DNA from 2 places in the Streptomyces sp. NPDC048257 genome. Region 1 is predicted to be linked to the other one. Evidence: riboswitches for the same ligand, from Rfam matches in the RefSeq annotation. Region 1 holds a riboswitch; the other holds the start of a gene.
The links. Region 1 has a riboswitch for thiamine pyrophosphate ahead of thiC (phosphomethylpyrimidine synthase ThiC). Riboswitches for the same ligand answer to the same signal wherever they lie in the genome.
Positions count from the first base shown of each region.

Region 2: linked by a shared signal. The riboswitch ahead of thiO (glycine oxidase ThiO) and the one ahead of thiC (phosphomethylpyrimidine synthase ThiC) in region 1 are both predicted to bind thiamine pyrophosphate.

Region 1 covers NZ_JBICZI010000006.1:80,654-85,560, reverse strand. Annotated here, with positions in the region: gene ACGFZK_RS15695 (IclR family transcriptional regulator) at 273-1,019, shown strand; gene ACGFZK_RS15690 (SsgA family sporulation/cell division regulator) at 1,117-1,566, shown strand; gene ACGFZK_RS15685 (YibE/F family protein) at 1,619-3,118, opposite strand; TPP riboswitch at 3,158-3,303, shown strand; gene thiC (phosphomethylpyrimidine synthase ThiC) at 3,298-4,907, shown strand, end outside.
Region 2 covers NZ_JBICZI010000018.1:117,931-122,837, reverse strand. Annotated here, with positions in the region: gene thiS (sulfur carrier protein ThiS) at 1-186, opposite strand, end outside; gene thiO (glycine oxidase ThiO) at 183-1,364, opposite strand; TPP riboswitch at 1,362-1,473, opposite strand; gene ACGFZK_RS27705 (NAD(P)/FAD-dependent oxidoreductase) at 1,555-2,775, shown strand; gene ACGFZK_RS27700 (Rv2175c family DNA-binding protein) at 2,901-3,266, shown strand; gene thiE (thiamine phosphate synthase) at 3,340-3,975, shown strand; gene metF (methylenetetrahydrofolate reductase [NAD(P)H]) at 4,152-4,907, shown strand, end outside.

The sequences.
Region 1 (4,907 bases):
CGGGATTGAGCCAGGTGAGGGAACGTGACGCGCTAAACCGCTCACATCCCCGGAATCGGTGGATAGAGTGGCATTCTGTGCCGTTCCCTGGGCACCGAAAGCCGGTACCGCCGCTCGGACCTGCCGCCCTGACCTGCGGCGACGCAAACGAGCCGCCGAGTACGACCCCAGGAGCCACGGCACGCGCGGGGGCGGCCCCCGCAGAGCGGGCCTCCCCAAAGGCCCGCCGCCACGCCTGGGGGTGAGCTTTGTCTCCGGTTCACAATGCCGGTGTGCCGACTCTGATCGGTTCGGTGCAGCGCGCGCTGAGGCTGCTCGAGGCGGCGGGGTCCCATAGCGGGGGAGCCCCGGCGAAACAGCTGGCGCGCGAGGCCGGGCTCCCGCTCCCCACCGCGTACCACCTGCTGCGCACCCTGACGCACGAGGGCTATCTACGCAGAGTGAGAGGAGTCTTCGTACTGGGCGAGGCCGCAGGGCGGCTCGCCGGTGGGGCACTCCAGCAGAAACGTCGCAGCATGATCCTCGACTCCCTCGCGCACTTCCGCGACGCGGTCGGGGCCCCCGTCTACTTCGCGGTCTACCGCGAGGGTGAGATCGAGGTCGTGGGTGTCTCGGACACCCCGGCCAGCCCGGCCTGCGAGGAGTGGGCCGACTTCCGTGAGACCGGCCATGCGCACGCCATCGGGCAGTGCCTGCTCGGGCAACTCGACGAGAAGACGCGCAAGGAGTACTACGACCGCCATCCGGTCGAGGCCATCACCCCTTATACGGTCCGGGATCTACGGTCCCTGGAAAGCCGGATCGGGGCCCTCGGGCGAATGCAGCCGGTGATCGAACGTCAGGAATATGCCCTCGGCACGATCTGCGCCGCCATCCCCATTACGGTCGGCGATACGGCCGCCACGATGGCTATTTCTCTACCCCTGCACCAAGAAGAGCGATTGCTCTATGTAGTCAATCGGCTACGGAGTGAAGTAGGCGCGCTGTTGAGCACCCTCTCGTTCTCTATCAGTATCTGAAAACTCACTCCTTGTGATCTGCTACCGCTTCCACCACTCTTGTCAAGTGGGTCCTGGGGGATCATTCCTGGCCACTTCAACTACAGCGGGGTAGTCAATGCGCGAGTCGGTACAGGCAGAGGTCATGATGAGCTTCCTCGTTTCCGAGGAGCTTTCGTTCCGGATTCCGGTGGAACTCCGGTACGACGCACGCGACCCCTACGCAGTCCGCCTGACCTTTCACCTTCCCGGAGACGCGCCCGTGACCTGGGCGTTCGGCCGGGAACTCCTTCTCGACGGCATCAACAAGCCATGCGGTGACGGCGATGTGCACATCGCCCCCACCCACCCCGAAGACCTCTCCGACGTCCACATCCGGCTCCAGGTCGGCGGCGACCGGGCCCTGTTCCGGGCCAGCGCGGCGCCGCTCGTCGCGTTCCTCGACCGCACCGACCGGATCGTTCCGCTCGGACAGGAGCGCAACCTGGGCGACTTCGAGGAGAACCTCGACGAGGCGCTCGGCAAGATCCTCGCCGAATCGCAGCAGAACGAGCAGAACGCCGGCTGACCGCCCGCCCTAGGGGACGCCTTGCCGATCAGGCCGGATCAGGGAGCGGCGCCTAGCGCTTGCGCCGCCGGCCCCGGCCGCTGCGGACCGGACCCGCCGGGGCCGGAGCTGCGGCCGGGCCGGCGGCCTGGGATCCCGGCCGGTCGGCCGAAACCACCAGCGCGGCCAGCGCCGTTGTCACGGGGACCGAGGCCACCAGGCCGATCGAGCCCACGAGGGTCCGTACGATCTCCACCGCCACCAGCTCGCTGTTGGCCACCGAGCCCATGCTGCTGTTCGCGATCGAGAACAGCAGGAGCAGTGGCAGCGCGGCGCCCGCGTAGGCCAGAACCAGGGTGTTGACCACCGAGGCGATGTGGTCGCGGCCGATCCTGATCGCCGCCCGGTAGAGGGCGCGCGGCCCCATCGAGGGGTCCGCCTGGTGCAGTTCCCACACCGCCGAGGTCTGGGTGACCGTCACGTCGTCGAGCACGCCCAGTGATCCGATGATCACACCCGCGAGCAGCAAACCGCTCATGTCGATGTCCGGGTACAGCCCGTGGATCAGCCCGGTGTTGTCGTCGGTGTTGCCGCTGAGGAACGCCCAGTCGATGAACACCGCGCCGAGCAGCCCGATCAGCAGCAGCGAGACGAGCGTGCCGAGAACGGCGACCGAGGTACGGGCGGTCAGCCCGTGGCACATGTAGAGCGCGATCAGCATGATGGCGCTCGCCCCGACCACCGCGACGACCAGCGGGTTCGAACCCTGCAGGATGGCCGGGAGGATGAAGAGGGTCAGCACCCCGAAGCTGACCACCAGCGCGATGAGTGCGAACAGCCCGCGCATCCGCCCGACGAGGACCACCGCGACCGCGAAGATGCCGGCCAGCAGCGCCATGGGGAGCTTGCGGTTCACGTCGATCACGGAGTACTGGAGGTCGCGCGGGGCGTCCGGCGCGTACGCCACCACCACCTCCTGGCCATCCTCCAACTGCCGTGGCGCGCCCGGCTGGACGATCTCCACGAAGGTGCGGCCCTTGTCCGGGCCGGTGGTGATCTCGACGGTGGCCTTCTTGCACTCACCGGTCTGCGCGGCCTGCGCCCCGCGTCCCTCGGGGGTGGAGGGGGTCCCGGTCGCCGGTACCTGGGAGGCGTTCACGGATTTGCAGTCGACCTGTTCGAGCGCGGCGACCACACCCTGCTGGGTCTGCCGGTCGAAGCCCACCCCCGTGCGCTCGTGGGCGGGGGCGCCGCCCGGCCAGAGCACCACCATGCCGATGAAGACGGCGGCGGCGAAGGGGATCAGTACGGCCGCGATGACCTTGCGCAGGTGCTTCGAGACGGGGGCCGCCGGGCCGTGGCTGTGGCCGTGGCCGTGGCCGTGGGAGTGACCCGATGGGGGAGCCGGGGAGTGCCCGGCGGGGTGGCCGTCGGAGTGCCCTGACGGGTGCCCGGCGCACTGCCCCGGGCTCGCATGCGGGTGGCCGTTGTGGCCGTGGTTCTCTGTGGGCTCGGTGGGGGGCTGCAGCGAGGGCGTCACCAGCAGATCATCGCAAGAGATGAGGGGGCCCACTGTTCAGCACGCCATGGATGACGCTAGCGTGGGGGCACCTTTGCACAACGCGGGAGCTCGGAGCACCGGGCTGAGAGGACGCTGATCACCGTACGGGCATCACAGATGCGTACGGGAAGAGGCTGCGTCGACCGCCGAACCTGTTACCGGGTAATGCCGGCGTAGGGAGATCAGGTCTCATGACCATTCAGGACGCACGCACGCCTGCCGTCAGCCAGGACGCCGACGGCCAGACCGAGCGCCAGCCCGGCTGGCACAAGGGATACCTGGCGGGCTCCCGCCCCGACCTCCGGGTGCCGGTCCGCCAGGTCCACCTCACCAACGGCAAGGACGTGACGCTCTACGACACGTCCGGTCCGTACACCGACCCGCAGATCGAGACCGACGTCCGGCGCGGCCTCGCGCCGCTGCGCGAGAACTGGATCATCAGCCGCGGCGACACCGAGGAGTACGCGGGCCGCCCCGTGCGTCCCGAGGACGACGGCGTCAAGCACACCTCCCCGCGCGGCGGCCTCAAGAACCTCGACGCGGTCTTCCCGGGTCGCCCCCGGCAGCCCCGCCGCGGCCGTGGCGGCGCCGCCGTCACGCAGCTCGCGTACGCCCGCCGCGGCGAGATCACCCCGGAGATGGAGTACGTCGCGATCCGCGAGAACGTCTCCCCCGAGGTCGTCCGTGAGGAGATCGCCGCAGGTCGCGCGGTGCTTCCGGCGAACGTGAACCACCCCGAGATCGAGCCGATGATCATCGGCAAGCGGTTCCTGGTGAAGGTCAACGCCAACATCGGCAACTCCGCGGTCACCTCCTCCATCGAGGAGGAGGTCGACAAGATGACCTGGGCGACCAAGTGGGGCGCCGACACGGTCATGGACCTCTCGACCGGCCGCAACATCCACACCACCCGCGAGTGGGTGCTGCGCAACTCCCCCGTCCCGATCGGCACCGTGCCGCTCTACCAGGCGCTGGAGAAGGTCGACGGCCGCGCCGAGGACCTGACCTGGGAGATCTACAAGGACACGGTCATCGAGCAGGCCGAGCAGGGCGTCGACTACATGACGGTCCACGCCGGCGTGCTGCTGCCCTACGTGCCGCTGACCGCCCGCCGCAAGACCGGCATCGTCTCGCGCGGCGGCTCGATCATGGCCGCGTGGTGCCTGGCGCACCACAAGGAGAACTTCCTCTACACGAACTTCGAGGAGCTCTGCGACATCCTCGCGACGTACGACGTCACCTACTCCCTCGGTGACGGCCTGCGCCCCGGCTCGATCGCGGACGCCAACGACGCCGCCCAGTTCGCCGAGCTGAGGACGCTGGGCGAGCTGAACACGATCGCCAAGCGCCACAACGTCCAGACGATGATCGAGGGCCCGGGCCACGTCCCGATGCACAAGATCAAGGAGAACATCGACCTCCAGCAGGAGATCTGCGAGGAGGCGCCGTTCTACACGCTCGGCCCGCTGACCACGGACGTCGCGCCCGCCTACGACCACATCACCTCGGGCATCGGCGCCGCGATGATCGCCTGGTGGGGGACCGCGATGCTCTGCTACGTGACGCCCAAGGAGCACCTGGGCCTGCCCAACCGCGACGACGTCAAGACCGGCGTCATCACGTACAAGATCGCGGCGCACGCCGCGGACCTGGCCAAGGGGCACCCGGGCGCCCAGGAGTGGGACGACGCCCTGTCCGACGCGCGGTTCGAGTTCCGCTGGGAGGACCAGTTCAACCTGGCCCTCGACCCGGACACGGCCCGCGAGTTCCACGACGAGACCCTGCCGGCCGAGCCGGCCAA
Region 2 (4,907 bases), on a different contig from region 1:
CGCGGTGAGGATCTCGATGCGGTCGCCCTCGTCGACCCGCGTCGCCGGCCACTGCCCGCGCGGGACCACGGTCTCGTTGAGCGCGGCGGCGACGCCGGAGGGGGCCGTGGTCAGGGTGGCGACCACCGTGTCGAGGGTGGCGCCGGCGGCGATCTCGCGCGGCTCGCCGTTGACGGAGATGGTCATGCGTACGACTCCTGACGTGCGGCGGAGAACCGGCGGGGGGTGAAGGGACGCGCGATCTCCGGGAGTTCGCCGGTGGCCAGCAGCTCGGAGAGGACCTCGCCGGTGAGCGGGGTCAGCAGCACTCCGTTGCGGTAGTGCCCGGTCGCCAGGTGCAGGCCCGGCAGGTCGGTCGGGCCGAGCAGCGGGGCGTTGTCGGGGGATCCGGGGCGCAGTCCCGCCCGGGTCTCCGTGAGCGGGAGTTCGGTGATGCCGGGGACCAGTTCGTGGGCGTCGCGCAGGAGTTCGTAGACCCCGCCCGCGGTGACGGTGGTGTCCCAGCCGAGTTCCTCGCTGGTGGCGCCGATGACGAGTTCGCCGTTCTCGCGCGGCACCAGGTAGACGTGGCTGCCGCGCACGACGGCCCGTACGGTCCGCGAGAGGAACGGCGCGTACGCCGCCGGCACGGTGAGCCGCAGGACCTGGCCCTTGACCGGCCGTACGGGGGCCACGACCTCCGGCGGTACGCCCGCCAGCCGACCGGTGAGCGAGCCCGCGGCCAGGACCACCTGGTCGGCGAGCAGCTCCGTACCGTCGTCGAGGAGGGCGCCGGTCGCCCGGTCGGTGGTGGTGAGCAGCCGTTCCGCGGCCGCACGGTGGATGATCACGCCGGCCCGTTCGCAGGCGGCCAGCAGGGCGGCGGCGAGCCGGCGGGGGTCGACCTGGTGGTCGCCGTCGACGCGCAGGCCGCCGCGTACGCCGGGGGCGAGCAAGGGCTCCAGGCGGCGGCACTCGCGGCCGGTGAGCCACTCGGACTCCAGGCCGCAGCGGCGCTGCAGGGCGTGCAGTTCGCGCAGGTGGAGGCGGTCGTCGGAGTCGAGGGCGACGGCGAGGGTGCCGCAGGCGCGGTAGCCGATGTCCATGCCGCCGCTCGCTTCGGCGAGCTCGGCGGCGAACTGCGGATAGCGCGCGGCGGAGGCGAGGCCGAGGCCGAGCAGGGCTTCCTCGCCGTAGTGCAGTTCGGTGACGGGGGCGAGCATGCCGGCCGCGACCTGGGCGGCGCCGCCGCCGGGTGCGGGGTCGGCGAGTGTGGTGCTCAGTCCGCGCGCGGCGGCCCGCCAGGCGGTGACCAGGCCGATGATCCCGCCCCCGATGACGAGGACGTCGGATCCCGTGGCGGAATCCTTTCGAGATGAGTGCATGGGCGTCCAGCCCCTCCCTTCGCCGGCATGACCCGGATCAGGTTCGTACGGTCGGAGGCCGGCCAGCCTCCCTCTCAGCCCGGTGCGCCGGACTCCCGCGATAGGTACGGTGGCCAGACTAACCCGGCCGTGGACGGCGGGTAAGGCGGCACCTATTCCTGACGGAGCGTCAGGTGACTAGGGTGGCCGAGTGAGCGAGCAGACGGAACAGAATCAGCGCGGCGTCGTGATCGTCGGCGCCGGAATGGCCGGGGTGCAGACCGCGGTCGCCCTGCGCGAACAGGGCTTCACCGGGCCCGTGACCCTGCTGGGAGCCGAACCCCACCAGCCCTACGACCGGCCCCCGCTGTCCAAGGCGGTCCTCCTCGGCAAGGCCGAGGACTCCGCCTTCGACGTGGACTTCGAAGGACTCGAGATCGACCTCCGGCTCGGCACCGAGGTCACCGGACTGCGCGCCGCCGACCACGAGCTGGACACCGAGGCGGGCCCGGTCCCGTACGGGGTCCTCGTGCTGGCGACCGGCGCGCAGCCGCTGACCCTGCCCGGCACCGAGGGCGTCCCGGGCGTCCACCTGCTGCGCACGCTGGACGACGCGGCCCGGCTGCGCCCGGTACTGGCGACCGCGCCCCGGGCCGTGGTCGTCGGGGCGGGCTGGATCGGCGCCGAGTTCGCCACCGCCGCCCGGGAGGCGGGCTGCGAGGTCACCGTCGTCGAGGCGGCGGACCGGGTGCTGGCGGGGGCGCTGCCCGCCGAGGCCGCCGAGCCGATGGCGCGCTGGTACGAGGAGGCCGGCGCCGAGCTGATCACCGGGGCGAGGGTCGCCGGGATCGAGGAGGGCCGGGTCCTGCTCGCGGACGGGCGCGTCCTGCCCGCCGGCGCGGTGGTGGTCGGCATCGGCGCGCGCCCCGCCACCGGATGGCTGGCCGGGACCGGCGTGGAACGCGGTCCCGACGGCTCGATCACCGCGGACGCCCACCTGCGGACCTCGCTGCCCGGGGTGTACGCGGTCGGCGACTGCGCCTCCTTCCCGTCCGGGCGGTACGGGACGCGGCTGCTCGTGCACCACTGGGACAACGCGCTCCAGGGGCCGAGGACGGTCGCGGCGAACATCCTGGCCGGGGAGCCGGCCCAGGTCTACGACCCGGTGCCGTACTTCTGGTCGGAGCAGTTCGGACGCTTCGTGCAGTACGCCGGCCACCACGGCGGGGCCGACGCCCTGCTGCTGCGCGGCGACCCGGCCGGTCCGGCCTGGTCGGTGTGCTGGCTGCGGGACGGCGCACTCGTCGCCGTCCTGGCCGTGGGCCGCCCCCGCGACCTGGCGCAGGGCCGCCGCCTGATCGAGGCGGCGGTCCCTCTGGACCCCGCCAAGGTCCGCGACCCCGCGACCCCACTGAAGTCGGCCACCGTCTGACGCCCGGCCCGGCCCGGTCCTGGGGCGCCGGACGGGCCGGAAGAGCGTGCCCGGGGGCATGGGCCGCGACCCGGACGGGGCTGCTCAGGTACCGGCGGCGCAGCCGAGATGGCAGGCTTGTCCCTGTGACCGAGATTGACGCAAAGATCGATGCCCTTGTCCCCTCGTGGCTGTACCTCCCCGACATCGCGGAGATGCTGAACATCGAGGTGACCCGGGTCCGCCAGATGGTCAAGGAAGGGCAGCTCATCGCCGTCCGCCGGGGCGAGAACCGCTCCCTGCAGGTTCCGGCCCCCTTCATCGACGGTGACAAGGTCGTCAAGGGCCTCGTCGGTCTGCTGACCGTGCTGCGCGACGACCGTTTCACCGAGGAGGAGATCCTGGAGTGGCTCTTCACCGAGGATCCGACCCTGCCCGGCACCCCCGTGCAGGCGCTGAGTGAGAATCGCGGTACGGAGGTGAAGCGCCGCGCCCAGGCGCTCGCCCTCTGACCTGATCGCTCTCGCTCCACAGCGGTGTACGGGCCGCGGCCCGTACACCGCCTCCATCCCGGGGGGTACACCCATGCAGCTGTCCGACGCCCGGCTCTACCTCTGCACGGACGCCCGCAAGCGCCAGGGTGACCTCCCCGAGTTCCTCGACGCCGTCCTGTCCGGCGGCGTGGACATCGTCCAGCTGCGCGACAAGGGCATGGAGGCGGGGGAGGAGCTCGAGCACCTCCAGGTGTTCGCCGAGGCCGCCCGCCGCCACGGCAGGCTCCTCGCCGTGAACGACCGCGCCGACGTCGCCCACGCCATCGGCTCCGACGTCCTGCACCTCGGCCAGGGCGACATCCCCGTCCCCGCCGCCCGCGCCATCCTCGGCGAGCAGGTGCTGATCGGCCGGTCCTGCCACGCCGAGAGCGAGGTCGACGCGGCCGTCGCCGAAGCCGGAGTGGACTACTTCTGCACCGGCCCCTGCTGGCCCACCCCCACCAAGCCCGGCCGCCACGCCCCCGGCCTCGATCTGGTCCGGTACGCGGCCTCCCTGGACCAGGACCGTCCGTGGTTCGCCATCGGCGGCATCGACGGCTCGAACCTGGACGAGGTACTGGACGCCGGCGCCACCCGCGTCGTGGTCGTCCGCGCCCTCACCGAGGCCACCGACCCCGGGGCGGCCGCCGCGGAGCTCGCCAAGCGGGTCCGGGCCCGCCTCGCCTGAGTCCCGTCGACCCGGACGGCGGGAGGGCTCCGGTGTGCGGCCCCTACCTCGTGCGGACCCCGTGCGGACCCCGTACGGACCGTATTCGGCCAGAGCCTAGGCTCCAGGTGTCCAAAAACGTGTCCAAAACGTGGACAACGCTTCGGTGTCCGCCGGGCCGCGTCTAACCTGCCCACATGGCCTCTGGTACCGCTTCCACCTGGTCGGATCGTGCACACACGGTCCGCGACCTCCTCGCGTCCGGGCGCTCGTACTCCTTCGAGTTCTGGGCCCCGAAGACGGAGAAGGGCGAACGCAACCTCTGGAACGCCCTGCGCCGGGTCGAAGCGGTATCCCCCAGCTTCGTCTCCGTGACCTACGGAGCCGGCGGCTCCACCCGCGGCGGCACCGTCAAGGCCACCCAGGAAATCGCCGCGGACACCACCCTGACCCCCGTCGCGCACCTCACCGCCGTGGACCACTCGGTCGCCGAGCTGCGCAATGTCATCGGGCAGTTCGCGGACGCCGGGATCCGGAACATGCTCGTCGTGCGCGGAGACCCGCCGGGCGACCCGATGGGCGAGTGGGTCGCGCACCCCGAGGGCGTCCACTACGCCGCCGACCTGGTCCGACTGGTCAAGGAGTCCGGCGACTTCTGCGTGGGCGTCGCCGCCTTCCCCGAGATGCACCCGCGTTCGACGGACTGGGACACGGACATCCGGCACTTCGTGGACAAGTGCCGCGCCGGTGCCGACTACGCGATCACCCAGATGTTCTTCGATCCGGAGAATTATCTGCGGCTGCGCGACAGCGCCGAGAAGGCGGGCTGCGAGACCCCGATCATCCCCGAGGTCATGCCTGTTGTGGGTATCAAGCAGCTCGACCGACTGCCCCAACTCAGCAATGCGCTCTTCCCCGAGAACGTGAAAGAGCGCATGCTCGCCGTCAAGGAC